2 regions of the Bradyrhizobium quebecense genome follow, and region 2 is predicted to be linked to the other one. Evidence: riboswitches for the same ligand, from Rfam matches in the RefSeq annotation. Region 2 holds a riboswitch; the other holds the start of a gene.

Region 1 (14,663 bases), 150 kb from region 2:
TCAGTCGCTCCCCGGCGACGCCCGGCAGGTACGCAAGGTGCTCGGCGATACCGATCTTGTGCTGCTCATCGGCGGTCCGTTCTTCGAGGATATCTGGTTTGCGCCTGATAACCACATTCCCCACGGCGCACCCGTGCTCCAGATCGAGGCCTCGGCAGAGCGTCTCGCGCTCAACAACAGGCTCGACGCCGGCATTGTCGGCGACATCACCATCAGCCTCGGCGCATTGACGGACGCGCTGCACGCAAAGGCGAGCGCGGACTTCAGGCAGGCTGCGCAAAACCGCAACGCTGCGCTGGCCGAACTGCAGGCGAAAGAGAAGGAAGCCTATCGCGCGCGCGTCGAGAAGAGCTGGAACCGTGAGCCGAGCTCCATGCCGCGCGTCACCGCGGAACTTCGTCGCGGCCTGCCTGATGATGTGGTCATCGTCGATGAGAGCATCACGGCGAGCCTGGATCTCGCGCGCGCCTTCGACTATCGCGGCTTCGGCGATTATTTCGGCGGACGTGGCGGCGGCATCGGCCAGGGTCTTGCCGGCGCCATCGGCGTCAAGGTCGCCATGCCGGACCGTCCCGTTGTCGCGATCTCCGGCGACGGCTCGGCGATGTATGCGATCCAGGCGCTGTGGACTGCCGCGCACCACAAGCTTGCGATCGTGTTCGTGGTGCTCGCGAACCGCGAGTACCGCATTCTCAAGCACAATGTGGACGTCTGGCGACAGAACTTCGAAGCCGGCACCCAGCATCCCTATCAGAACATGGATATCACCGGTCCCGCGCTCGACTTCGTGCATCTCGCGGCCGGCATGGGCGTCGAGGCGGTCAGGGTTGAGAAGGCGGACGACATCGCTGGCGCAGTCGCAAAGGCTGCCGCGGCGCAGCGTCCGTACCTCGTCGAGATTGCGATCGAAGGCAAGCGCTAGAGGAGCTTCTGATGGCAGGCATTCTGGACGGCAAGGCTGCGTTGGTGACTGGCGGCGGCTCGGGCATCGGTCGGGCAACAGCGATTGCCATGGCGCGCGAAGGCGCGCGCGTCGCGGTGTCCGACCTGTCAAAGGACGGAATCGAACAGACAGTCGCGCTCATCAACGCCGCAGGCGGCCAGTCGATCGCGATCCAGGGCGACGTCACCGACGAGGCTGACATCGCCAACATGGTGGCACGCACGGTGTCGGCGTTTGGGCGCATCGATTGCGCGTTCAACAATGCCGGCGTGGCCGGGCGCTCCGTCGGCCCGCCCGGCCAACGCATCCATGAGCTCACGCAGCCCTCGGTGGCGAAGATGTTTTCGGTGAATCTGATGGGCGTGTTCCTGTGCCTGAAATACGAGGTCGCGCAGATGCTGAGGCAGGGCGGCGGCGGCGCGATCGTCAACACCGCCTCGATCGCCGGGCTGGTCGGCCTTGCCACGTCGGGCCACTACGTCGCGGCCAAGCATGGTGTCGTCGGCCTGACCAAGTCTGCGGCGATCGAATACGCCCAGGACGGCATCCGAGTGAATTGCGTCAATCCCGGATACATCAAGACGCCGATGACCAAGGAGACGATGGACGAACGTTACGACGAGATCATCGCCAAGGTGCCCGCACGTCGCCTGGGCGTGCCCGAGGAAATCGCGGAGGCCGTGGTCTGGATGTGCTCGGACAAGGCATCCTTCATGACAGGCGCATCGCAGGTGGTCGACGGCGGCTACAGCGCCGCCTGAGGTGCGCTTCAGCGGGGCGCGTCGCGGCTTTCAGGCTATTCCTTTGGCGGCACCGTGCGCAGATAGGCGACGATGGCGTCGAGATCGGCAGCCGACACAGTGGCGTAGTAATGGAAGCCCATCGGCGGATTGAGCTTGCTGCCGTCCTTGCTGACGCCCTGAGTGATCGCGCGTTTGATCTCGTCGTCAGTCCAACCGCCAATGCCTTTGGTCTTGCTGGAGCTGATGTTCCGCGAAACCGAGACGCCCCAGGGTCCCGTAAACTTGCCGCCGCCAGCGCCCATGCTGGTGGCAAATTCTCGCCCTTGCGGCCCCATCGGGGTATGGCACTCCATACAGTGTGCAATCGTGACGAGGTAGAATCCTTGCTGCACCTTGTCGCTCAACACCGCTTCGGTGTACGGGCTTTCACCGCCCGGGGGAACAGGATGTTCTTGTGCCATCTTGTAGACCGGCTCCGGCACCGCATTCCTGATCGGCTTGATCGTGCGCAGATAAGCGATCACCGCATCGAGATCGCGATCGGTCATGATCTCGTAGAAGCCGCTCGGCATGATCATGGCGACCCGCGCGCCGTTGCGCTTGACGCCCTTGCGCAGCAGTTGCTTGAGTTCGGCGTCGGTGTAATTGCCGATGCCGGTTTCCTTGTCTTGCGTGATGTTCGAGGCCGTGACCTTGAACGGTGGCTGATCCCATGACGTGCCGCCCGAAAAAGCCTTGTCCCTGATCTCGCCTGACGGTCCCTTCGGGGTATGGCAATTGCCGCAGGTCAGGATGCCGTTGACCAGGTAATCACCGCGCTCGACCAATTCCGATTGTGCGCTGACCGGGCTGCTCAATACCGCACCGATAACGAGCGCGAGCGATCCGATACGGATCATGACGATGCCTCCAATCAATTGAGTATGGCGATAGAACTCTGATCGATTTCCGGCTTCAAAGAAGTACGTCAGCGAAATATATGCGCACCGGTTTCAACGCCGCGAAGGCTGTGTGCAAGACTAAGAACTACACGGCTGGCGCGCGAGAAAAAGCCGCGCGCGGATCGATGGTATGATCGCCCCCAATTTTCGGCAGATCCAATTTCCGGAGGGCTGACCAGACAAAATCTAGCAGATTCCACCCGCTTGAGAAGGCAGCCTGACCACGCAATTGCGCACGGGGGCCGGACCCATAACCGAAGGTGATTGTTGCGCGACGGCGGGGCCACAGCTCTCTTTAACAACACACCCCCGTGGTTATGGGTCCACATTCAGTGTCGTACTGGTTTTCGCCAGGACGACGTGTGGAGAGGCCCGCGATCGATCTCGACGCCATCAGACTCTCAGCCGGCGAAGACTTACCGCCCCTGCTGCAAACTCCCCTCCAGCCGCGCCAGCTCGCCGTCGAGGTCGCGCTCGACGTTGGCCACCTGCATGTCGACCACCCGATAGTCGCGCGCTTCGAGCCAGGCGCGGCGATTGGCGCGGTCGGTGCCGATGGCCTCGCTCTCGTTCGGATTGACCAGTTCGATCGCGAGCCGGTGCACGAAGGAGACGAAGTCGGGGATGTGCCGGCCGACCGGGGTCTGGCGCTTGAACTGGCCGGCGAAGCGGCGATCCCGCGTCAGCGCCTGCCACAGGATCCGCTCGGCGTCGGTCGGGTTGCGGCGGAGCAGCCGGGCGAGGCCGCGCACCGTGCTGGAGTTGTCGGCGGCGGCGCCGCCCTGTCCCTGCTCGGCGAGCAGCGCCCGCAGCCGGGTCGCCTGGGCGCCGTCGAGCACGCCGCCCTTGGCCGGGCCCTTGCGGCCCTCGGCGATCGCCATCACGACTCCATGGAGCGTGTGCATGTCCTGCTTGGTTGGATCCATCCGGGTGAAGATGTTGCGCAGGTTCACCAGCATGGTGTCGCGCTTCTCCGCCGGCCGCAGGAACTCGACCTTGTCGAGCTCGGCAACGAGGTTGTCGAAGAACGCCTGCATCTGGTGCTGGGAGGCCGGCTCGGACCGCTCCGGCATCGCGAACGGCAGCGCGCCGGCGGTCGAGAGCTTGAACCATTCGTACCCCATCAACAGCACTGCCTGCGCCAGGTTGAGCGAGGCGAAGCCCGGATTGACCGGGAAGGTGATGATGCGGTTGGCGAGCGCGACCTCCTCATTGGTCAGGCCGGAGCGCTCCCGCCCGAACAGGATGCCGGCCCCGCCACCGGAGGCGACGTGGCTGACGATCTCGCCCGCCGCGCCTTCCGGTCCGACCACTGGCTTGGCCTGGTCGTGGGCGCGCGCGGTGGTCGCGAACACCAGCGTGAGATCGGCGATCGCCTGCTCGACGGTGTCGAACAGCTCGACGGAACCGATGATGTGGTCGGCGCCGGCGGCGGCGCGCTGGGCGGCGACATTCGGCCAGCCGTCACGCGGATTGACGATGCGCATCCGGGTCAGCGCGAAGTTGCCCATCGCGCGCGCGGCCATGCCGATGTTCTCGCCAAGCTGCGGCTCGACCAGGATGACGACGGGACCGGCAAGGTCGTGCCCTGCCTTGGTCTTGTCGGTGCCGGACATCTAACTTCACTTTCTGATTCAACGTCTGAAGATTTTGAATCAGCTTCCGAAGCGGCTGATTCAAACTCTCATGCAGGGCGGCGCAACTAGCTTTGCACCGGTTTTGCGCGGGACCATTTTCTCCAAGGAGATAACAGGGTTAGCGGCGTTTGCGAATCCTCAATCGGAATCCCAATCGCACGGAGCGAAGACCGTCGCTTGCGCGCGCTTCGCCTTCGGATAGGCTATCAACCACAACCAAAGCGAAGCTGTAAAGGCACGCTTGAGACGCCGCTTGAACGGCGAGGGCACTTGGGTCGAAGCACTTGGGGCGATGATGCGGGGCAGACGGACGCTGGCGATTGTGGGCGTGGTCTTGATCGTGGCGGGGGGCCTGCTCGCCCACCTCACACAGACCGCAGGCGGCATCCGGATCGCGGATGTCAGGTTCAAGGGCGCCAAGGGCAACACCATGAGCGCCCTGCTCTACATCCCGCCGAACGCGACGCCGCAGATCCCGGCGCCCGGCATCCTCGCCGTGCACGGCTACATCAATTCGCGCGAGACCCAGGACGGCTTCGGCATCGAGTTCGCCCGCCGCGGCTATGTGGTGCTGGCGCTCGATCAGACCGGCCATGGCTACAGCGACCCGCCCTCCTTCGCCAACGGCTTTGGCGGACCTGACGGCCTTGCCTATCTCCGCAGCCTGCCATTCGTCGACAAGGAGAACATCGGGCTGGAGGGCCATTCGATGGGCGGCTGGACCGTGCTGGCGGCCGCCACCGCGATGCCCAACGACTATAAATCGATGGTGCTGGAGGGCTCGTCCACCGGCAAGCCGTTCGCCGCCGAGGGCACCGCGAGCTGGCCGCGAAACACCGCGCTGGTCTTTGCCCAGTACGAGGAGTTCTCCACCCTGATGTGGGGCGTCGACCTCGCCCGCGACGTCACCAAGAGCCCGAAACTCTGGGCGCTGTTCGGCACGCAAGGCACGGTCGAGCCGGGCAAGGTCTATGGCGATCCGGCCAACGGCACCGCCCGGGTGCTGTACACCCCCGCGATGACCCATCCAGCCGAGCACATCTCGCATGAGGCGATCGGCTACAGCCTCGACTGGTTCGCCAAGACGTTGAAGGGCGGCACGCCTCGTCCGGTCGACGACCAGATCTGGTTCCGCAAGGAGATCGGTACCCTGATCGCGCTGATCGGCTTCGTGGCGCTCATGATCGGGACGTTCGACGCGCTGCTGGAGGCGCCGATGTTCTCCCGCCTGCGGCTGCCGGCGGCTGGCGACGGCACCATGCCGGCGCATCAGGCCGCCGGCGGCCGGCGCTGGACCACGACGTTCATCCTGTCCGCCTTCATCCCCGCGCTGACCTACTACCCGGCCTTTGCACTGGGCGGCACATTCGTCACCCCAAGCGCGTTCCTGCCGCAGGGCATCACCAGCCAGATCCTGGTTTGGGCCATCATCAACGGCCTGATCACGCTGGCGCTGATGTGGTTCGTCCCGAAGCGCGCCAGCCGGGCCGGCCTCGTCGGTCAATCCGTCGTGATCGCGGTGGCCTCGGTTGCGGTGGGCTACGCTGCGCTCTGGCTCGCCGACCTCGCCTTCAAGATCGACTTCAGATTCTGGATCGTCGCACTCAAATTGATGAGCGCGAAGCAATTCCTCATCTTCCTGATCTATCTGATTCCGTTCACGGCGTTTTTCGTGGTGGCGCTACACGTGCTGCACCGGAATTTCTCGACCATGGGCGCCCCGCGCGGAGCGCTCTATCTGACCAACATCCTGGCGCTGACGCTCGGTTTCATCGTGGTGCTTGTGCTGCAATACGGCACGCTGTGGCTGACCGGAAAGCTGTTCAACCCGATCCCGGACCCCAGCTTCGTGCCGCTCTCGACCATCGTCGCGATTCAGTTCGTGCCGCTCCTGGCAATCGTCGCCGTGATCGCGACCTTCACCTGGCGGCGAACCGGATCGAGCCTGCCGGGGGCCCTGATCGCGGGCCTGTTCGTGACCTGGTACATCGTGGCCGGGACCGCCACGCAGGTCCCGCTTTAGAGGGGTTCAGGTGAGGAAAACCCGTCCAGGACAAGGAGCGAGAGCCGCCGTCAGAATGGCGGTTCTCGGTGAAAAGATGGGCTGAAAGTGCATAACCGGTGCGCTTCCGCCCGTCCCCGGGCGGTGCTATAGCGCAGGCGTATTCCACCCCCGCCGTCAAAAGCGCGCCGTTCCCAAGAGGGCCTCCCCGTCATGGCAAAAATCAAGGTATCCAACCCCGTCGTCGAGCTCGATGGCGACGAGATGACCCGGATCATCTGGCAGTACATCAAGGACAAGCTGATCAACCCGTTCCTGGATGTCGAACTGCTCTATTTCGATCTGGGCATGGAATACCGCGATGAGACCAATGACCAGGTGACCATCGACGCCGCCGAAGCCATCAAGAAGGTCGGCGTCGGCGTCAAATGCGCCACCATCACCCCCGACGAGGCCCGGGTGAAGGAGTTCGGCCTGAAGCAGATGTGGAAGTCGCCGAACGGCACCATCCGCAACATCCTCGGCGGCGTGATCTTCCGCGAGCCGATCATCTGCAAGAACGTGCCGCGCCTGGTTCCCGGCTGGACCAAGCCGATCATCATCGGCCGCCACGCCTATGGCGACCAGTACCGTGCCACCGACATCAAGTTCCCCGGCAAGGGCACGCTGTCGCTGAAGTTCGTCGGCGAGGACGGCACCGTGATCGAGCGGGAAGTGTTCAAGGCGCCGGGCGCCGGCGTCGCAATGGAGATGTACAATCTCGACGACTCCATCATCGATTTCGCCCGCGCCTCGCTGAACTACGGCCTGCTGCGCAACTACCCGGTCTACCTCTCGACCAAGAACACCATCCTCAAGGTCTATGACGGCCGCTTCAAGGACATCTTCCAGGACATCTACGACCGCGAGTTCAAGAAGGAATTCGAGGCCAAGGGCCTGACCTACGAGCACCGCCTGATCGACGACATGGTCGCCTCGGCGCTGAAATGGTCCGGCGGCTATGTCTGGGCCTGCAAGAACTATGACGGCGACGTGCAGTCCGACACCGTGGCCCAGGGCTACGGCTCGCTCGGCCTGATGACCTCGGTGCTGCTCACCCCGGACGGCAAGACGGTGGAAGCCGAAGCCGCCCACGGCACCGTGACCCGCCACTACCGCGAGCACCAGAAGGGCAAGGAGACCTCGACCAACTCGATCGCGTCGATCTTTGCCTGGACCCGTGGCCTGGCCCACCGCGCCAAGCTCGACAACAACCCGGAACTGGCGAAGTTCGCCACCACCCTGGAGAAGGTCTGCGTCGCGACCGTCGAAGAAGGCTACATGACCAAGGACCTCGCGCTCCTGGTCGGCGCCGACCAGCGCTGGCTCTCCACCACCGGCTTCCTCGACAAGGTCGCCGAGAATCTCGGAAAGGCGATGGCGGCCTAATAACGGCTGCCTGTTGCCGAACACAGCAGCGAGCGTGACCATGACCTTTCCCGGCCGGGTGACGCTCGCATCCTTGCTGCTGACCGGCTCGGCGGCACTCGCTGCCGATCCGCTGCCCGCCCCCGTTGCGGCGCCCGACGAGACCGCGGTCCTCACCGTCCACGCCGAGGGCGTGCAGGTCTATGAGTGCAAGCCGGTCATCGACGGCAAGCTCGCCTGGTCGTTCCGCGAACCGGTCGCCACCCTGATCGCCGATGGCCGCACCGTCGGCCGGCACTATGCCGGACCGAACTGGGAGCATGTCGACGGCAGCGCCGTGACCGCCCGCACCGCCGGCAGCGCGCCCGGCGCAACGCCAGCGGACATTCCCTGGCTGAAGCTCGAGGTGATCTCCCACCGCGGCAACGGCCTGCTCTCCAGCGTCGCCACGGTGCAGCGGATCAACACCTCGGGCGGCGAACTCAGCGGCGCCTGCGACAAATCAGGCGCACTGAAGAGCGCGGCGTATTCGGCGGATTACGTGTTTCTGCGGAGAGACTAGAGCGTTTTCGAGCGAAGTGGATACCGGTTCGCGTGAAGAAAACGCGTCAGAACAAGAATCTAGAGCTTCGGTTCTGATTCAATCAGAACCGAAATGCTCTAATCGCGGATGCCGCCGTCGGTCTCGCGCGGCGGCGCTTGTGCGAGTTCGCCGGCGGCAAGGTCGCCACCGGCCGCAAGCGGGTCGGCAAGCCGCGCCTCCGCCGTCTCCCTGACATGGGCGCCGAGCGCCGGGATCCGCTCGGTCAGGGCATGGAAGTCCTGCGCATCGAGCAGCAGCAGCTTGGTCTTCCGCGTCGCCGTCACCGTGCCGGAGCGGCTGGTCCGCCTGAGCAGCGCGATCTCGCCGAAGAACGAGCCGTCGGCAAGCCGCACGCGTTGGCTCGGCAGGTCGATCTCGACCTCGCCGGCGGTGATGAAATACATCGACGACGCCGGATCGCCGCGCCGCACCAGCACCTCGCCGGCCTCGATGGTCTGCGACCGCAGCAGGCGCATGATGTCGGCGATCTCGGCAGCGCCGAGATGTGAGAACAGCGGCACCCGCGCCAGCATGCCCCAGGTCACGACGAAGTCGCGGCGCCGGACCTCGTCGGCGAACGCGGTCGAGACGATCGCGACCGGCAGCGCGATCATCGCAAAACCGACCACGATCGCAACCACCGTGACCATCCGGCCGAGCACCGTCACCGGGACGACGTCGCCGTAACCGACGGTCCCGAGCGTCACGATCGCCCACCACATCGCCTGCGGCATGGTGCCGAACTTGTCCGGCTGCACCTTGTGCTCGATGGCATAGAGCAGCGAGGCGAAAAGCAGCACCGCGCCGGTCAGGATCACGACGCAGCCGAACAGCGTGCGCCGCTCGGCATGCAGCGCCGCCAGCAGCGAGCGCATCGCGGTCGAATAGCGCACCAGCTTGAGGAACGGCAGCATGCCGAACAGCACCAGCGCGGTCTTGTCGCCGATCGCGAGCGCGATGGTCGACGGCAGGAAAGCAAGCAGGTCGATCACGCCGAGCGCCGAGCAGGCGTATTCCAGCCGCGCCTGCAGCGGCGTCATGTCGCGCAGCGAGCGGCCGACCACGCTCCAGAGCCGCGCGGCATATTCCAGCGCGAAGGCAGTCACCGCGGCGATCTCGATCGCCGTGAACAGCCACCAGAATTGGGCATCGATCTCCGGCACCGACGCCAGGATCGCTGCCAGCACATCGACGGTGATGATCGCGACGACGAGCCGGACAAATCGCGCGCCGACCGAATATGGCAGGTGGTCCTGCTCGAGCAGCTCGTAGAGACGCTCCCGCAGTCCGGGATCGCTGATCGTTGGCTTACCCGGAGCCGTCGCCACGATCAGCCTCTCCGTCAGGCGCCAGCCGATGCCTGTTGAGTCATGGCTTGCTCGATCGCCGACAGCGCGGCGTCGGCCTTGGCACCGTCGGGCCCGCCGGCCTGCGCCATGTCGGGCCGGCCACCGCCACCCTTGCCGCCGAGCACCTCGGAGCCCTTGCGCACCAGCTCGACCGCGTTGAAGCGCGAGGTCAGGTCGGCGGTGACGCCGACCACGATGCCGGCCTTGCCGTCCTCGGTGACGCCGACGATCGCGACCACGCCGGAGCCGATCTGCTTCTTGCCGTCGTCGACGAGGCTCTTCAGGTCCTTGGTCTCGACGCCTTCGACCGCGCGCGCGAGCAGCTTGACGTTGCCGACCTCGCGCACGCCGGAGGCGGCACCATTCGACGACGCTCCGCCGCCCATCGCGAGCTTCTTGCGGGCATCCGACAGGTCGCGCTCGAGCTTCTTGCGCTCCTCCATCAGGGCCGCGATGCGCGCCGGCACATCCTCGATCGTGGTGCGCAACTCGGCCGCCGCGGTCTTCGCCAGCGTCATGGTGTCGTTGGCGTGCTTGCGCGCATGATGTCCGGTCAGCGCCTCGATGCGGCGGACGCCGGACGCGACCGCGCTCTCGCTGGTCACCGAAATCAGGCCGATGTCGCCGGTGCGACGAACATGGGTGCCGCCGCAGAGCTCGACCGACCAGCCAAGCGCGTTCTGGCCGTGCTCGCGGGCGCTCTTGCCCATCGAGACGACGCGAACCTCGTCGCCATACTTCTCGCCGAACAGTGCGCGCGCACCGGCCTCGCGGGCGTCGTCGACACCCATGACGCGGGTCGTCACCTCGTCATTCTCCAGCACGACATCGTTGGCGATGTCCTCGACCCGGGCGAGCTCTTCCGGCGTAATCGGCTTCGGATGCACGAAATCGAAGCGCAGGCGATCGGGCGCGACCAGCGAGCCGCGTTGCGCGATGTGATCGCCGAGCACCTGGCGCAGCGCCTCGTGCAGCAGATGCGTCGCCGAGTGGTTGGCGCGGATCGACGAACGCCTGGCGTGGTCGACCTCGAGCTGCAGGGCGGTGCCGACGTTCAGGGTGCCCTGCTCCACCGTGCCGACATGCACGAACAGGTCGCCGGCCTTCTTCTGCATATCGGTGATGCGGAATTTGACCCCCTCGCCGGTCAGGATGCCGACATCGCCGACCTGACCACCGGACTCGGCATAGAACGGCGTCTGGTTCAGCACGATCGCGCCGCTCTCGCCGGCCTTGAGGCCGTCGACCTCGGCGCCGTCCTTGACCAGTGCCGTCACCACGCCTTCCGCACTCTCGGTCTCATAGCCGAGGAATTCGGTTGCGCCGAGCTTCTCGCGCAGCGGGAACCAGATGGTCTCGGTAGCCGCCTCGCCGGAGCCTGCCCAGGAGGCGCGCGCCTTCTCGCGCTGGCGGTTCATCGCATCGGTGAACGATGCCTGGTCGACGCTGATGCCGCGCGACTTCAGCGCGTCCTGCGTCAGGTCCAGCGGGAATCCGTAGGTGTCGTACAGCGTGAACGCGGTGTCGCCGTCGAACATGTCGCCCTTCTTGAGGCCGGCGCTTTTCTCATCGAGGATCGAGAGGCCGCGCACCAGCGTCTTGCGGAAGCGCGTCTCTTCCAGCTGCAGCGTCTCCTCGATCAGCTTCTCCGCGCGCACCAGGTCCGGATAGGCCTGGCCCATCTCGCGGACCAGCGCCCAGACCAGGCGATGCATCAGCGGCTCGCTCGCGCCGAGCAGCTGCGCGTGGCGCATTGCGCGGCGCATGATCCGGCGCAGCACATAGCCGCGGCCCTCGTTCGACGGCAGCACGCCGTCGGCAATCAGGAACGCCGAGGAGCGCAGATGGTCAGCGATCACCCGGTACGACGCCACGTTCTGCGGGTTCGGCCCATGGCCGAGGGCCGATGCAGCCGCATCGATCAGGTGGCGGAACAGATCGGTCTCGAACACGCTCTCGACGCCCTGCAGGATGCAGGCCATGCGCTCCAGCCCCATGCCGGTGTCGATCGAGGGACGCGGCAGCGCCACGCGCTCCTCCTTCGTCACCTGCTCGTATTGCATGAACACTAGGTTCCAGAATTCGAGGAAGCGATCACCGTCCTCTTCCGGGCTTCCCGGAGGTCCGCCCCAGATATGCTCGCCGCGATCGATGAAGATTTCGGAGCACGGACCGCACGGGCCGGTATCGCCCATCGCCCAGAAATTGTCCGAGGTCGCGATGCGGATGATGCGATCGTCGGAGAAGCCCGCGATCTTCTTCCAGTAGCCGGCCGCCTCGTCGTCGGTGTGGTAGATGGTGACGAGCAGCTTGTCCTTTTTCAGCCCGAAATCCTTGGTGATCAGATTCCAGGCGAGCTCGATCGCGCGCTCCTTGAAGTAGTCGCCGAACGAGAAGTTGCCGAGCATCTCGAAGAAGGTGAGATGGCGCGCGGTGTAGCCGACATTGTCGAGGTCGTTATGCTTGCCGCCGGCGCGGACGCACTTCTGCGACGTCGTGGCACGCTGATAGCCGCGCTTCTCGACGCCGGTGAAGACGTTCTTGAACTGCACCATGCCGGCATTGGTGAACATCAGGGTCGGGTCGTTGCGCGGAACCAGCGGCGACGATGCCACGATCTCGTGGCCGTTCTCCTTGAAGAAGTTCAGAAATGTCGACCTGATGTCGTTGACGCTGCTCATGTTCATCCAATCGGAAAAAGGGGCCGGCCAGCCGCAAAAAGGCGTCATTTTCCGGCCGAACGCTTTTAGACATTGCCAGCTGCGGTGTCCAGAAACTGTGCAGGCGGATCATGGGCTTGCCGCGGCAGCACAAAGCCCATTGGATAGCCGCGAGAGCTGCGTTGACAGTCTTGGTGGCGCCGTGTTTTCTACCTACCTGTTATTAGTCACGTCGGGAGAGACCGGCCTTACCGCCGGCGCCGAAGGAGCAACCGCCCCGGAAACTCTCAGGCAAAAGGACCGCGTGACGTCTAACATCTGGAAAGAGGCGCTGGGGTTCTCCCCGATGCGTCCGCCGACGGGATAATACTCTCAGGCACAGCGACAGATGGGGCTTTCTGCAGGTTTCTCAAGGGGAAATAGGTCCCCGGCGGGAACCGCGAGGGCCCTGTGATGCTTGCGCGCGAAACTTCCCCGCTGAAACAGACCCCGCTGCACGCGCTGCATCTGGCGCGCGGAGCCAAGATGGTGCCGTTCGCCGGCTACGACATGCCGGTGCAATACACCGCCGGCGTGCTGAAAGAGCACCTGCACACCCGCAAGGAAGCCGGCCTGTTCGACGTGTCCCACATGGGCCAGCTCGTGCTGAGGGCGAAGTCGGGCAAGGTCGCGGACGCCGCGCTCGCGCTCGAAAAGCTGGTGCCGCAGGACATCGTCGGCATCGCGCCGGGACGGCAGCGCTACGCGCAATTCACCAACAATGACGGCGGCCTGCTCGACGACCTGATGGTCGCGAATTTCGGCGATCACCTGTTCCTGGTGGTCAACGCCGCTTGCAAGGCCGAGGACGAGGCGCATCTGCGCGCGCATCTCTCCGAAGCTTGCGAAATCGTGTCGCTGGCCGACCGCGCGCTGATCGCGCTGCAGGGGCCGAAAGCAGAATCGGCGCTGGCGAAACTTTGTGCAGATGTCAGTTCGATGAAATTCATGGACGCCGGTCCGCGCCGCGTCGGCGATATCGACTGCTTCGTCTCGCGCTCCGGCTATACCGGCGAGGACGGTTTTGAGATTTCCGTGCCCGCAGACAAGGCGGAGGCCTTGGTCACCGCATTGCTGGACAATCCCGATGTACTTCCGATCGGGCTCGGCGCGCGCGACAGCCTGCGGCTCGAGGCCGGGCTCTGCCTCTATGGTCATGACATCGACACCACGACGACGCCGGTCGAAGGCGCGCTGGAGTGGTCGGTGCAGAAGGTCCGCCGCAGCGGCGGCGCCCGAGCCGGCGGTTTTCCGGGTGCCGACAAGATTCTCGCGCAATTCGCCGACGGCGCCGCTCGCCGCCGCGTCGGCCTGAAGCCCGACGGCCGCGCACCGGTGCGCGAAGGCGCCGGCCTGTTCGCCGATCCGACCTCGACCGAGCCAATCGGCAAGGTGACCTCGGGCGGCTTCGGCCCGAGCCTCAATGCGCCGGTTGCGATGGGCTACCTGCCGACATCCCTTTCCGCGCTCGACACCACGGTTTTCGCCGAAGTGCGCGGCCAACGGCTGCCGCTCAAGGTCGCAGCCACGCCCTTCGTTCCCAATACCTACAAACGCTAAACGCCAAAGGATCGATCACCATGACGACGCTGTACACGTCCGACCACGAATGGCTCCGCATCGAGGGCGACGTCGCCACGATCGGGATCACCGACTACGCGCAGTCGCAGCTCGGCGACGTCGTATTCGTCGAACTGCCCAAGGTCGGCCGCAGCCTGAAGAAAGCCGAGGCCGCAGCGGTCGTCGAATCCGTCAAGGCCGCCTCCGACGTCTACGCGCCGATCACCGGCGAAGTGATCGAGGTCAACGAGGCGCTCGCGGCCGAGCCCGCCCTGGTCAATTCGGATGCCGGCGGCAAGGCCTGGTTCTTCAAGCTGAAGATTGCCGACAGGGGCGAACTCGGCGGCCTGATGGACGAGGCCGCCTACGCCGCACACACCGCCTGAGGATCAGTTTAAGGATCAAGCCATGAACGCGCCCTTCAAGCCGATCAACGAAGCCGCCACCGATTTCGTCCGCCGCCACATCGGACCGTCACCGCGCGACATCAACGCGATGCTGGAAACGGTCGGCGCCGCGAGCCTGCAGGCGCTGATGAATGAGACGCTGCCGGCATCGATCCTTCAGAAGGCGCCGCTCGATCTGGGCCGGGCGCTGAGCGAGACCGAGGCGCTCGCGCATATGAGCGAGCTCGCCGCGCAGAACCAGACCTTCACCTCGCTGATCGGCCAGGGCTATTCCGGCACCATCCTGCCCGCGGTGATCCAGCGCAATATCCTGGAGAACCCGGCCTGGTACACCGCCTATACGCCGTATCAGCCGGAGATCAGCCAGGGGCGGCTCGAAGCCCTGTTCAATT
Region 2 (14,663 bases):
TGGCTCCTCGCAATGACGGTTACGCCTTTGCGAACTTCCCATTCCGCAAAAACACAAGCGTCTGCGCGATCGCCTCGCGGTTGCGTACCAGCCAGGGATGCGAGGTGCGGATCACGATGTGATCGGCCATGCCGTCGAGCCGGGTGTTGGCAATCGACACGCGGCCGTCATGCGGCCGCGGCAGTCCCATCGACGTGATAGGATAGACCGAGCGGTTGCCGGCGATGATGCCGGCGCAATAATCGATCGTCGGCAGCAGCGCGCTGGTCGCGGCATCGCGGCGGGTGACGAGCTGCTGGCCGGCCGGGCCGAAGAAGGCGCGATAGGCCGCGAGGTGCTTCAGGCGGTCGGCGATCTCGCTGCCGCCGTTCGGCGTGCCCAGCATTACGACGCGGCCGAGCCGCGCCGGGCGATGTCGTGCGAGGTAGACGCGTGCGAGCAGGCCGCCCATCGAATGGCAGACGAAGTGCACGGAGCCGTCGAGGCTCTGCGCGAAGCGATCGAGCGGAGGATGGATATCTTCGGCCAGCGCATCGAGTCCTTTGCGCCGGCTGTCATAGTCGAGATTGAGGGTGGCAAAACCGGCATCCCTGAGCGCCAGCTCCATCCTGCGAAACGAGCGCGCCGTCCTGCTGATGCCGTGCAGCAGGACGACGCCGTCAGGAGTGGACGCCGCGGGACGCCGTTCGCTCACTTATAGTCGCGCTCTTGCCACCACGGGAAATAGTCGGGCATGTCCGACGACACCTTGTTCTTGAACTGCGCCGGGCGCTTTTCCAGGAACGACACCACGCCTTCCTTGACGTCCTCGGAGCGGCCGCGGGCATAGATGCCGCGGCTGTCGACCTTGTGCGCCTCCATCGGATCGTCGGCGCCCATCATGCGCCACATCATCTGGCGGATCAGCGCCACCGACACCGGCGCGGTCTTGGCCGCGAACTCCTTGGCGAGCGAGCGCGCGGTCGGCAGCAGATCCTCCGGCGGCACCACCTTGCTGACGAGCCGACCGGCAAGCGCTTCCTGCGCCGGGAAGACGCGGCCTGAGTAGCACCACTCCAGCGCCTGCGAGATGCCGACGATGCGCGGCAGGAACCAGCTCGAGGCGGCTTCCGGCACGATGCCGCGCTGGGAGAACACGAAGCCGAAGCGCGCGGCCTCCGACGCGATGCGGATATCCATCGCAAGCTGCATGGTGACGCCGATGCCGACCGCGGGACCGTTCACCGCGGCGATCACAGGCTTCAGGCACTTGAATATGCGCAGCGTCACCTGGCCGCCACCGTCGCGCACCTGCGGATCGCTGTAGTCGACGCTGCCGTCGGCATTACGCTTGACCGGACCGCGCCGCGCATCGCGGTCGAAGGTGTTGGCGCCGGGCGACAGATCCGCGCCGGCGCAGAAACCGCGGCCTTCACCGGTCACGATGATGGCCCTGACGTCGTCGTCCTTGTCGGCCTTGTCGAACGCGTCGATCAGCTCCTGCTGCATCGTGGCGTTGAAGGCGTTGAGCTTGTCGGGCCGGTTCAGCGTGATGGTCAGGATCTGCTCGGCGACCTCGTACTTGATCGTCTCATACGCCATGGGGATGATTTCCTCTCGGTTTTCTTAAATGAACGGCGCTGGCGCGCGTCTCCATCCAGTTAACCCGGCAATCATCCCTTGTGAAGAAGTCGGATGCGCAGGCTTGGCTCCGCGCATCCTGACTTGCGTTGAGGCGCTACTTCTTCGGCGGCGTGGGCCACGGTCTCTGCGGGCCGCGCAGGCCCTCGAACGCCTTGCCGATGCCGAGCACGCCGATGTCGTCGAAGCGGCGGCCGATGATCTGGACGCCGATCGGAAAGCCCTTCTTGTCGTAGCCGCCGTTGATCGACAGCGCCGGGTTCTCCGACATATTCCACGGCACGGTAAAGCAGATGTGCTCGAACGGCTTTGCGGGGTCGTTGAGGGGTGCTGCGAATTCAGCCGGGAAGTTCACGACCGGCGACACCGGCGAGATCACGTAGTCGACCTCGCAGAACAGTTTTGCAGTGGCCGCGCGGATCGCCATCGTCTGGTTGAAGCCGCGCACCACATCGACGCCGGAGAGCTTGGCGCCGGCCTCGGCCCAGTTGAGGATGTAGGGCAGGGTCTTGCCGCGGTCGGCCTGCGACAGTTTCGACAGTTCGTCCCAGGTCCGCGCACGCCAGAAATTGTCGAGCCCCTCGAGCATCTCAGGCGTCAGGATGCCGTCGATCTCGGTGATGACGGCACCGGCGGATTCGAACGCCTTCGCTGCCTCGACGGCGACCTCGCGAACCTCCTTCTCGACCTTCTGGCCGGATCCGGCATCGAGCATCAGCCCGATGCGCAGCTTGCGCGGCGACTTCTCCAGCGCCTTCCAGTTCACCTCGAGTGCCGGCAGGCTCATGCCGTCGCGGCGATCAGGGCGCGACAGCACGCTCATCATCAGCGCAGCGTCGTCGACGGTGCGGGTCATCGGCCCCGCCACGCGGCCGACATAGGGCGGATCGATCGGCACGCGGCCGAGACTTGGCTTCAGGGCGACGAGGCCGCACCAGGAGGCCGGCAGCCGCACCGAGCCGCCGATGTCGGTGCCGAGATGCAGCGGGCCGTAGCCGGCCGCACCGGCCGCGCCGGCGCCTGCGCTCGAGCCGCCAGGGTTCTTGCTGACATCCCAGGGATTGCGGGTGAGCGGATGGAACGACGACAGCCCCGACGACAGCATGCCGTAATCCGGCATCGTGGTCTTGGAGAAGATCACGCAGCCGGCTTCGCGCAGCCGCGCGGCAGGCGGCGCATCCTTTTCCGCAGGCGCGAGCTTGACGCTGGCCGCGCCCAGCGGCACCGGCTGGCCCTTGGTCGCGACGTTGTCCTTGATGGTGACGGGCACGCCGTCGAGCGTGCCGACCGGCTCGCTCTGCTGCCAACGCTCGGTCGCAGCTCTCGCGACCTTCCGCGCGCCTTCGGGGTCGTGCAGATACAGCGCCTTGATGTGCGGCTCCCAGGTCGCGACCTGGGAGATGATGTCCTCGAGCACCTCGGACGGCGAGAACTGCTTTCCACGGTAGCCGGCGAGCAGGTCGACGGCCGAGAGATCGTGCAGCGACGTGATGGCGTCCCCTTTCGGCTTATGCATGCGCACCTGCCGGCATACGTTTCTCGATGATGCGGGCGAACATGCTGGCGCCGATCGGCAGGATCTTGTCGTCGAGAACGTAACCGGGATTGTGCACGGGCACCGAACCGTCATGGCCGACCCAGAAATAGGCGCCGGGAATGGCCTGCATCATGTCGGCGAAATCCTCGCTGCCCATCTTCGGCGTCGAGCGGGTGATGACCTTGGCAGGATCGACGACGGTGCGCGCGACTTCCTCGACGACGCGGGACTGCTCTTCCTGATTCACCAGTACGCTGAAGCCGTCGCGGATCTCGACCGAGATTTCGGCGTCATATGCCGCCGCAAAGCCGGCGGCGATTTCGCGCATCCGCTTGCGGATCAGCTCACGGATCTCGTCGGAGAAGCAGCGCACCGTGCCGCACATCCAGGCTTCGCCGGGAATGACGTTGTACGCCGACCCGGAATGGATCTGCGTGATCGACAGCACCGCAGCCTGCAGCGGATCGACGTTGCGGCTGACGATCGACTGCAACGCTTGTCCGAGCGTCATTGCGATCACGACCGCGTCCTTGGAGCGCTCCGGCATCGCGCCATGCGCGCCGTAGCCCTGGATCCTGATGTCGAAGAAGTCGGCTGCGGCCATTGCCGGGCCCGGCAGGATCGCGATCTCGCCATGGTTGAGGTCGGGCGCGTTGTGCAGGCCGTAGACCTCGTCGCAGGGGAACTGCTTGAACAGGCCGTCCTTGATCATGGCGCGCGCGCCGCCGAGGCCTTCCTCGGCCGGCTGGAAGATGAAGTGCACGGTGCCGTCGAAATTGCGGGTCTCGGCGAGATAGCGCGCCGAGCCGAGCAGCATCGTGGTGTGGCCGTCATGGCCGCAGCCGTGGAAGCGGCCGGGGATCGTCGAGCGCCACTTCAGATTGGTGTTCTCTTCCATCGGCAGCGCATCCATATCGGCGCGCAAGCCGATCTTCCTTGAGCTACTGCCCTTGCCCTTGAGCACACCGACCACGCCGGTGCCGCCGAGGCCGCGATGCACCTCGATGCCCCAGCTCGTGAGCTTGTCGGCGACGATGCCGGAGGTGCGGACCTCCTCGAAGCCGATCTCGGGATGCGCATGCAGATCCCGTCTGATGGCGGTGAGTTCGTCGGCAAAACTGTCGATGCGCTCAATGGTCGGCATGATCTCTCTATCCGTTTGTGCGTGATGGGGAGGAGGGGGTGAAAGTGGGGCCGTTAGGCTTGATACGAATGCCAGGACGCAAATGTTTCCACGGCAGTGTGGCGGTATCGGCCGGCATTGCGCCGGGCGCGGCGCAGATCAGCAGTTTCTCGGCGATCGGCTCGAAATCGGCGCGGAAATGCACCGAGCTCTTGTTGACCAGGATTTTCTGCGCGGTCGGCTCGATGCCGACATAGCGGTACATCGACTGGTCGGCAAGCTGGGCCTTGTAGGAGCCGACGACGACGCGGACGTCGCCGACCCGCAGGCAGGCCGAGGGCCCCATATCCATGTCGCGGCCGCCGAAATACGGGCCCGGTGCAACGAACTTGCCGTCCGAGAGCTGCTCGACGACGAAAGTCTCCCGGTACGGCGCGTCGCCGGGAATGCCGGACTTGCCGCCGAGCTCGAGCGTGACGGTGGCGCCGACGCCGGCCGTGTGCGCAGCCTTCGCCGATTGCGGGTCGTAGATCACGCCGGTTGCGGCGCTCGCTCTGTTGCGCACCAGCGCGCGCAGCATGCCCGTGGTATCGGAATCGCCGCCGGCGCCGGGATTGTCCTGGGTGTCGGCGATGATGATCGGCTTGCTGGCCGACTTCGCCAGCTCCATCGCCAGCTGCACGCCTTCGTCCGGCGAATAGATCCGGCCGTCGAAATCGTCCTCATGGCTCTCGACCAGGGCGACGACCTTGTCGGCGGCCGCATCTGCGTCGGCTTGCGTCCGGCCATAGGCGAACACGCTCGGCCCGCAATCCCTGAAATCGGCGGCCGGGAAGCCCGGCGCAAACGACAGCGTCGGCACGGCATCGCTCTCGAGGGCCGCGAGCTTCTGATAGATGCCCTTGGTGGGCTGGTCGTTGGTGCATTGCCAGCTGATCGGGATCAGGAACGGCAATTGCCGGAATGCCTTGGCAAAGCGCTGTCCGGACTTGAGCATCAGCGCCAGATGCCGGGCGCAGGCGCGGCCGGTGTCGGCCATGTCGATATGCGGATAGGTGCGGTAGGCGATCAGTGCATCGGCATGTTCGATCATCTTGGGCGAGACGTTCGCATGCAGATCGAGGCTCACCACCAGCGGCAGGTCGTTGCCGATGGCCTTGCGCACGCGAGCGAGGGTTTCGCCTTCGCCGTCGTCATAATGCTCGGTGACCATGGCGCCGTGCAGGTCGAGATAGACGGCATCGATCGGGCCGGCCGCGACAATGCCGTCGACCATTTCCGTCACGATCCGCTCGAACGCGTCCCTGCTCACATGCGCCGATGGGCTCGCCGCCGCGAAAATCGTCGGCACCAGCTCCCAGCCATTGGCTTCCGCGGCCTCGACAAAGCCGGCGAGGCCGACATTGATCTTGCGCATGACCTTGAGCACCTCGGTGCCATGGGTCATCGACGGCCAGCCGCCGCCGTGCACGAAGTCGTCATAGGTTGCCTTCGTCGGTGCGAAGGTGTTGGTCTCGTGCAGGAAGCCGCCAACGGCAATGCGGGTCATCAAGTTGGTCTCGATACGTTTCTTCGATCATGGTGCGAACGGAACGGTTCGCGCCACGATCTCGTTGGTTTGAGCGTGTTCTTTCGGGAAGACCGGCGTCCACCTTCCAGGCCATGCCCTAGCGCGCGACGTTAAGCGTGTCGTCGCGCCAAGCGCAAGCCAGGGAGCACCTCCGGATTTGCATGCCCTATGGGCGTATTGAAAGACCCAAAGGTACGTCGCGAGGTTAAGTCTAAAGACCTAGGCCGTTGCCACGAGGCCTTCCGAAACGGGGCGGAAATTTGCAAAATCCCAGCCACGCCCGGGCGCAGCCTCGAGCAGCGCACGGGTGTAGGCCTGCTGCGGATTGGTCAGCACCTCCGCCGCCGGTCCCTGTTCCACGACGCGGCCACGTTGCATCACGGCGACGTCGTCGCAGATCTGTGCAGCGACGCGCAAATCATGCGTGATGAACAACAGCGCGATGCCGAGCCGTCGCTGGATTTCGTCAAGCAGATTCAGAACCTGCGCCTGCACCGAGACGTCGAGCGCGGACACGGCCTCATCTGCCACCAGCACGTCAGGATCGAGTGCCAGCGCGCGCGCGATCGCGATGCGCTGGCGCTGGCCGCCGGAGAACTGGTGCGGATAGCGCGAGATCGCGTCGGGCGGCAGATGGACGAGCTCGAGCAGCTCGCGGGCCCGCGCCAGCGCATCCTTGCGCGGCATGCCGTAATTGACTGGGCCTTCCGCGATGCTCTCGCCGACGGTGACGCGTGGATTGAGCGAGCGGTAGGGGTCCTGGAAGATGATCTGGATCTTCTGGCGATGCGGCTGCAACAGCCGGCGCGACAGGTCGGAGATCTCGCGGCCGACGAGGCGCACCCCGCCCGAGGTCGGATCGATCAGGCGGACGATGCAGCGCGCCACCGTCGATTTGCCGGAGCCGCTTTCGCCGACGATACCGAGTGTGCGGCCCTTGCGCAGAGTGAGCGTGACGTTGCTGGCGGCGGCGACCTCCCGGGCTTTGCCGTACAGCGACCGCTCCCGGTAGACCTTGCTGAGCTCGTTGGCTTCCAGCACCACCGGCTCGTTCGTCTCCGGGCGTGGCGCGCGCGGCACGAGGCTCGGCACCGCGGACAGCAGGTTGCGGGTGTATTCCATCGTCGGGTTGCGCAGCACATCTTGCAGCTGGCCGGTCTCGACCAGCCGGCCGTGCCGCATCACCGCGACGCGGTCGGCGATCTCGGCCACCACGCCCATGTCGTGGGTGATGAACAGGACGGCTGTGCCGTGGTCGCGTTGCAGGTCGCGGATCAACGTGAGGATCTGCTTCTGGGTGGTGACGTCGAGCGCGGTGGTCGGCTCGTCCGCGATCAGGAGCTTCGGTTCCAGCACGAGCGCCATCGCGATCATGATGCGCTGGCGCTGTCCGCCCGACAGGCGGTGCGGGTAGGACGAGAAGATGCGCTCCACATCGGGCAGCCGCACATGCTCCATCATCGCCAGGATCTTCTGACGCCGCGCGCGGGAGTCGAGATCGGTATGGGCGCGCAGCACCTCGTCGATCTGGCGGCCGACCGGCACCACCGGATTGAGCGCGGTCATCGGCTCCTGAAAGATCATCGCCATCCGCGTCGCGCGCAGCTGGCGCAGCCGCCGGTCGGTCGCGGTGAGCAGTTCCTCGCCGACCAGCTTGACGCTGCCGCCGGACGGCACCAGCGTGCCCTTCTGCAGCAGGCCCATCGTGGTCAAAGAGGTCACCGACTTGCCCGAGCCGCTTTCGCCGACAAGGCAGAGCGTCTCGCCCTCACGCACCTGCAGCGACAGGTCGTCGATGATGCGGTGGGCGTCAGCCTTGCGGCCGAGACCGACGACGAGATTGTTGATGTCGAGGACGACGTTGGTCATGTCAGGGTCTCGTGTTGCGAGGGGGCACGATGGGTCCGTCACCGTCATTCCGGGATGGTGCGCAAGCACCAGACCCGGAATCTCGAGATCCCGGGTTCGGTGCTTCGCACCGCCCCGGGGTGATGGCTTCAATTGGCATTGGAGCCATCACTTGCCCTCACGCTGTTTCATGCGGGGATCGAGCGCGTCGCGCGCGGCGTCGCCGATCAGGTTGACGCTGAGAATGGCGATCGAGAGCAGCAGCCCCGGCCAGAAGATCAGCGACGGCTTGACCTGGAAATAGGCACGGCCCTCGGCCATGATGTTGCCCCAGGTCGGCGTTTCCGGCGAGATGCCGGCGCCGAGGAACGACAGGATCGCCTCGGTCAGGATCGCGGATGCGCAGACGTAAGTGCCTTGCACGATCAGCGGCGCGATCGTGTTCGGCATCAAATGCCGCCACATGATCTTCGGCAGGCTCGAGCCGAGCGAGATCGCGGCCTCGACATAGGGCTCCTCGCGCGCGGTCAGCACCACCGAGCGCACCAGCCGCGCCACGCGCGGGATCTCGGGGATGGTGATCGCGACCATCACGGTCCAGATGCTGGCGCCGGACAGCGACACCACGGCGATCGCGAGCAGGATGGCGGGGATCGCCATCAAGCCGTCCATCACGCGCATCATCACGGCATCGACCCAGCGGAAGAATCCGGCGACGAGGCCGATCAGGAGCCCGATGGCGATCGAGCAGACGGCGGCGCCGAGCCCGATCAACAGCGAGATCCGTGCGCCATAGATGACGCGCGACAGCAGGTCGCGTCCATACGCATCGGTGCCGAGCAGGTATTGCGCGCTCGACGGCTTCAGCCGCTGCGACGGCGTCAGCAACAACGGATCGTGCGGCGCGAGCAGCGGCGCGAAGATCGCCATCAGGATGATCAGGACGAGGCAGATCGTCGCAACCGCGATGATCGGCGTCGACGCCAGGAAGCCGAACTTGACGCGGAACGGCCGGGTGACGGGGATGGAGGATTCGGGAAGGGTTTCGATCGCCATTGCTCAGTACCGGATACGAGGATCGAGCAGGGTGTAAGCGAGGTCGATCAAGAGATTGACCGCGACATAGATACCCGACGTCAGGAGGATCATGGCCTGGATCACCGGATAGTCGCGCGCCAGCACCGCGTCGACGGTGAGACGGCCGATGCCGGGCAGGTTGAACACGCTCTCGGTAACGACCACGCCCGAGATCAGCAGCGCGAAACCGGAACCGATCACGGTGATGACCGGGACCGCAGCGTTGCGCAGCGCATGGCGCAGCAGCACGCCGGTCTCGCCGATGCCCTTGGCGCGCGCGGTGCGCACGTAGTCCTCACCCAGCACGTCGAGCATCGAGGCCCGTGTCATGCGCGCGATCAACGCGACATAGATGAAGGAGAGGGTGCAGGTCGGCAGGATGATGCGCTCGAAGAACGGACCGAAGCCGGCCGAGATGCTCTTGAAGCCCTGCACCGGAACCCAGCGCAGATCGATCGCAAACACCTGGATCAGCACATAGCCGATCACGAACACCGGCACCGAGAAGCCGAGCACCGAAAGCCCCATCACGCACCGGTCGATCCAGGTGCCGTGCTTCCACGCCGCGATCACGCCGAGCGGCACCGCCACCAGGATCGAGAGGACGATGGTGGCCAGCGCGACCGAGATCGAGGGCTCGAGGCGCGGACCGATCATCTCGAGGATCGGCTTGTTCGAGATCAGGGAGACGCCGAGGTCGCCGTGCAGGAGCTTGGCGACCCAGGTGTAGAACTGGATGTAGATCGGCTCGTTGAGACCAAGCGAGGTGCGGATGCGGTCGAGCTGTTCGGGTGTCGCATTGTCGCCGGCGAGAATGGCGGCCGGGTCGCCCGGCGTCAGCCGTAGCAACAGGAACACGAACAGAGCCACCACGCCCATTACGGGAATGGCGGCGAGGATGCGGCGGAGGAGATAGCCGAGCATCGTTGCTATCTCCTGCCGCCAGATAGTGCGAAGCGAAGGCTGGGCCGCATCATACTCATGGTGTCCCCGTGATGTGTCTCATGCGCTTCTGCGTCTTGTCTCAAGGCTAGCGCGAACGTGATGAATTTGCAGGCAAATACTGTGCCAATGGCGGCGTTATATCAAGGCGCGGTTCAGGCCGTTGGAAGCCTCCCTTGGTCTGAAGCTGCTATTTCGAATTGCACATGTCGTCATGCGCCACCGACCTGAAACGACAAGTCCATTCACGCTCGCATCACGCCGCACCAGTTGGCAACGAACAGTGCGATGCTCTGCGTCGTCTTGCGAAGGCTGTCGAGCTCGACACGTTCGTTGAACGCATGCGGGCCGATACCGTAAGGACCATAGCAAAGTGCGGGGATGCCGTAGTCGACGCAATAGTAGCGGGTGTCGTTGACGGCGGTAGACAGGCGCTCCTGCATTGGAGCCTGGAAGACGGAGTGATGGGCGGCAGACAGAGCTGCTTCCGCTTCGCTGCCGGGCTCGCACACCGCCGGGTCTGCCTGAAAACCACTCCACACCAGCTCGGCCGGATTGTCGGACAGGAAGTCGTCGGCCTTGTGCGCCTCAGTCAGGCATTCCTCGATGCCACGCATCGCCTGCTGCGGTGTTTCGCCCGGCAAGAGGCCGAGCCGGCAATCCAGCTCGCACCAGGCCGCGGTCGAACTGGCCCAATCGCCGCCTTTGATGATCCCGACGTTGAACTTGATCGGATTCTTGACGCTGCGGAACCAGCTGTTGTCGAGCGCCCGGGCATTGAGTGCCTTGGTGTAATCCTGAAACGCGCGCACCAGATGCATCGCCGACAGGATCGCGCTCGTACCGGCCTCGGAATAGGCGACATGCACCGGCGTGCCGCGGACGCGCAGGCGAAACCAGACGGCGCCGACCTGGGCGCGCGTGAGCGTGTGTCCGGTCGGCTCTGGAATGAGGCAGGCGTCGGCGCGATAGCCGCGCATCAACGTCGACAGTGCGCCGTTGCCGGTGCTCTCTTCCTCGGTCACGGTCTGCAGATGGACGCGCCCGGCCGGGGCATAGCCGGCATCGCTGAAAGCATCGAGCGCGAAGATCATGGCCGAGACACCGGCCTTCATGTCTTGCGCGCCACGCCCGAACATCCAGCCGTCATGCACGGCACCCGCGAACGGCGGCCGGTCCCAAAGGTCAGCGGGCCCCTCCGGCACCACGTCGATATGACCTTGCAGGATCAGGCTGCGTCCGCTGCCTTTGCTGTTGAGCGTCGCAACGACCTGCTGCGATCCGGCAAGATCGATGCCGTCCATTGGCGCAGCCTTCGGATGGCTCATCAGGTTGACGTCGGCAAGGCTGAACGCATCGACGTCGTAGCGGCGCTTTGCGAATTGCTCGGCCAACCAGCGTTGTTGCGGCGCTTCCTGTCCGCGCAAGCTGCGGAACTGCACCATGCGCGACAGGAACGCGATCTGATCGTCGAAGTTTCGATCGACGGCCGCGCACAGCTCCGCGGCAATCTGATCCGGCCTGGTCAACGTCTCGGTTGTCATGTCGCGCCTTTCGTGGAGCCCAGTGCAGAGACCTGAGCGTTGACCGTTTCGGAAAGGCGGCGCACCGAGTTGGTGCGCGTGCCGGCGGCGAGGTTACGTATCGGTCCGCCGAAGAGATTGCCGCCGGCACACCTGCCGTCCGGAATCCCGCACCGGACCGCAATGCCATGCGTGTCCGCTACCCCAATGCGCATTGTCCCCTCCCGCGCTGAAGCGCTTTTCCCCAATATCACGCTAGTCGTTGTCATGCGGTGTTTCTCAGCGAATTCCGACTTGGCCACACGCAAATACGCTCATATTCTTCCTCGTCGGCTGGATAATTAGGGGAAAGCTGCGCGGGCGGTCTCGGTCGCATCGACCTGCGACGGCACCATCGAAGGCGTGTCGAGGTCGCGCCAGTCATCGATCGCGCCTGCCACCATCTGCGCCGTCGCAGCCGACAGCGTCCAGCCGAGATGACCGTGGCCGGTGTTGTAGAACACGCCCGGAAACCGTCCGGCGCGCACCACCGGCATCATGTTCGGCATCATCGGGCGCAGGCCGGCCCAAGGCACGATCCTCGACGTGTCGATGCCGGGAAAATGCTGCCGCACCCAATCCACCAGCGGCTGGATGCGGTCGGCGCGAATGTCGCGGTTGAAGCCGTTGAACTCGGCGGTGCCGGCGACGCGGAAGCGGTCGGCGCCGAGCCGGCTGGTGACGATCTTCGCGGCCTCATCGAGCAGGCTGACGGTTGGCGCAGCGTCCCGGCTTTGCGGCGCATCGAGCTGCACGGTGATCGAATAGCCCTTCACCGGATAGACGTTGACGCGGTCGTTGAGCAGGCCTGCGAAGTGCCGGCTCGCGACGCCGGCGCAAATGACGATGCCGTCCGCCTGCAACTCATGTCGCGTCGCGACGCCAGCATCGTGCGAAGCGGCTTCGTTCCAGCCGATGCGGAAACCGTCGTCGCCGCGCGCGATCGCATCGACGTCGGCCTCATGGACGAAGCTCGCGCCGCGACGGATGCAGGCGTCGGCGAGCCCGCGCGTAAACTTGTGGATATCGCCGGTCGCGTCCGACGGCGTGAAGAAGCCGCCATAGCAGGTCGTCTGCAGCGCGGGTTCGATGCTGCGGATTTCGTCCGCCGTCACCGGCCGGCGGTCGAGCCCGCCTTGTTGCAGCAGCGTGTTGACGCGCAGGCCCGCGTCGAAGCCGGCCTTGTCGTGATAGACGTGCAGGATGCCGCGGCGTTCGAGATCGAAGGCGATGTTCTCGCGCTGTGCGATCGAGAACAGATGCTTGCGCGCTTCGATCGCGAGTCGCGTGGTCTCGATGGTGTTGGTGCGATAGCGGCCGATGTGGCCGACGAACTCGCCGATCCAGGAATATTTGTGCCAGCTCGGCTTCGGATTCATCAGCAGCGGCGCGTCGCTTCGAAGCATCCAGCGCAACCCCTTGAGAATGGTCGCGGCGCTGTTCCACACTTCCGCGTTGCTAGCGGAAAGCTGTCCGCCATTGGCGAACGAGGTTTCCATCGCGGCGTATCGATGCCTGTCGAGGACAGTCACGCGATAGCCGCGTTCGAGCAGGGCATAGGCCGTCGTCACGCCGGTGATGCCGGCGCCAATGATTGCGATGTGAGGCATGGTGGTCTTCAGGCTCCCGTGGGTTAGAGTCGCCGAACCACCGGTGAAACCGGCGTCGGCGCCCCATCTGTCACGGTACCTGAGAGCTTGATCCGCATCGGGCCTGGGCCCGATGGCAGACTATCCCCTTCGGTGGACGTCACGGCCCTTGATGCGGTCGTGTCCGTCTCTCTCCAGATCGTCCTGACGATACAGTCCTTTTGCCTGAGAGTTTCCGGGGCGGTTGCTCCGTCGGCGCCGAAGCAACAACACGAATGTTGTGACTTCGATCTCTCCCGCATCGTCGCGTTGGACGGCTGGACCGTAGGCGAAGCCTCAAAATTGGACAAGGCTAAATTTCGGTCCGGCATTGCCAACGTGTTGTGCAGTGCAAATCGGTGTCAGTCCAGCGTCGCCAGCAGCGCCGCCATCAGGCGGCCGCGCTCGGCAAGGCTCTCGATCTCGATATGCTCGTTGAGCGTATGCGCATCGGCGCCGCGAACGCCGAGGCCGTCGAGGGTCGGGATGCCCATCGCACCGGTGAAGTTGCCGTCCGATCCGCCGCCGGCGCTGCCGTGCGGCAGATCGAGGCCCATCGCCGCCGCGAGGCCCTTGGCCTTTTCATAGAGCGCCATGGTGCCGGCATCCGGCTCCCATACCGGGCGGGTGACGCCGCGCGTCACCTTGAAGGTCACGTCGTTGGCGGTGCCCGACAGCGCCAGCATGCGCTCGACGCCGCGGTCGAGATCGGCCTGGCGCTTGGCCATGCTGAGCGCTTCGCCGGTGCAGGTCGTTGCGACGCAATTGACCCATTGCCCGCCATGCACGATGCCGACCGAGAAGGTGCAGTCTTCGGTGGTCATGCCGTCGATGGCAATGATTTGCCGGGCCATTTCGCGGATCGCGGAACGGCCCGAGGAGAGTGTCGCGCCGGCATGGCTCGGCTTGCCGACAGCTTCCAGATTGAAGCGCGCGATCGCGTAGCGGCCGGTGACGACGCCGTTGTTCGGCCGGCCGGGCTCCGGCACCAGCACGTATTTGTTGCGCGCGGCTTCGGCCTCGATGATGTCGCGCGTCGACGGCGTGCCGACCTCTTCATCGGGCGTGAACAGCACGGTGATCGGCAGCGGCGTCGTAAAGGACGCGCGTGCCAACTGCCGGATCGCCTCGATCGACAGATAGTTGCCGCCCTTCATGTCGAAGATACCGGGCCCGAAGCACTTGTTGCCTTCGCGCCGCCACGCCAGCTTTTCGATGGTGCCGACCGGGTGCACGGTGTCCAGATGGCCGGCGATGAGGATGCCCGGCTGGCCTTGTTTCGGATGGGGAAAACGGGCGCGGACGCAGCCGGCGAAGCCCTGGCGTCCTGCGATGCGTTCGATCGTCGCACCCATGACCGCCATCTCGCGCGCGGCGAGGTCGAGCATGCGCTCGACTGCGGCCGCATCCCATGTCGGGCTCTCGCATTCCACCCAGCTGCGCAGCCCCTGCAGCATCGCTTCGGAATCAAAAGGAAGATTGGCGGGGTTCATGTCTTTTCTCTCTTGTTGTTTGTGCGCGCCGATACGCGTTCGCGTGCCGTACGAAAAGCTCGGAAGATGAGTTTGTAAAGTCAAATGCGCTGCACCAGCGGTTCATTCGTTCGTATACATTCGATCCTGCCGGAAACCGATTGACGCGCATTGCGCTTGATGCAAGTCTCGATTTCACAAGCCATACAGCATGTTAGTTCGCCTAAATAACGAACCGCATGCATAACGAATAAGCCGGCTTTGACCAGTTACACGTCAGGAGA

Evidence for each region. Region 2 has a riboswitch for glycine ahead of HU230_RS18615 (D-amino acid dehydrogenase). Riboswitches for the same ligand answer to the same signal wherever they lie in the genome.
Region 1: linked by a shared signal. The riboswitch ahead of gcvT (glycine cleavage system aminomethyltransferase GcvT) and the one ahead of HU230_RS18615 (D-amino acid dehydrogenase) in region 2 are both predicted to bind glycine.

Annotation. Positions count from the first base shown of each region.
Region 1 is NZ_CP088022.1:3,978,475-3,993,137, forward strand. Features, by position in the region: gene HU230_RS19360 (thiamine pyrophosphate-binding protein) at 1-922, shown strand, start outside; gene HU230_RS19365 (SDR family NAD(P)-dependent oxidoreductase) at 934-1,704, shown strand; gene HU230_RS19370 (c-type cytochrome) at 1,740-2,585, opposite strand; gene HU230_RS19375 (TrmJ/YjtD family RNA methyltransferase) at 3,044-4,243, opposite strand; gene HU230_RS19380 (alpha/beta hydrolase family protein) at 4,593-6,287, shown strand; gene HU230_RS19385 (NADP-dependent isocitrate dehydrogenase) at 6,480-7,694, shown strand; gene HU230_RS19390 (DUF3455 domain-containing protein) at 7,735-8,235, shown strand; gene HU230_RS19395 (cyclic nucleotide-gated ion channel) at 8,334-9,587, opposite strand; gene alaS (alanine--tRNA ligase) at 9,599-12,286, opposite strand; glycine riboswitch at 12,489-12,577, shown strand; gene gcvT (glycine cleavage system aminomethyltransferase GcvT) at 12,719-13,864, shown strand; gene gcvH (glycine cleavage system protein GcvH) at 13,885-14,250, shown strand; gene gcvP (aminomethyl-transferring glycine dehydrogenase) at 14,273-14,663, shown strand, end outside.
Region 2 is NZ_CP088022.1:3,826,908-3,841,570, reverse strand. Features, by position in the region: gene HU230_RS18660 (alpha/beta hydrolase) at 20-694, opposite strand; gene HU230_RS18655 (crotonase/enoyl-CoA hydratase family protein) at 691-1,581, opposite strand; gene HU230_RS18650 (amidase) at 1,718-3,136, opposite strand; gene HU230_RS18645 (M20 aminoacylase family protein) at 3,129-4,301, opposite strand; gene HU230_RS18640 (M81 family metallopeptidase) at 4,309-5,829, opposite strand; gene HU230_RS18635 (ABC transporter ATP-binding protein) at 6,070-7,719, opposite strand; gene HU230_RS18630 (ABC transporter permease) at 7,867-8,754, opposite strand; gene HU230_RS18625 (ABC transporter permease) at 8,758-9,699, opposite strand; gene HU230_RS18620 (ArgE/DapE family deacylase) at 9,963-11,261, opposite strand; gene HU230_RS18615 (D-amino acid dehydrogenase) at 11,582-12,889, opposite strand; glycine riboswitch at 12,955-13,068, opposite strand; glycine riboswitch at 13,072-13,177, opposite strand; gene HU230_RS18610 (M20/M25/M40 family metallo-hydrolase) at 13,270-14,400, opposite strand.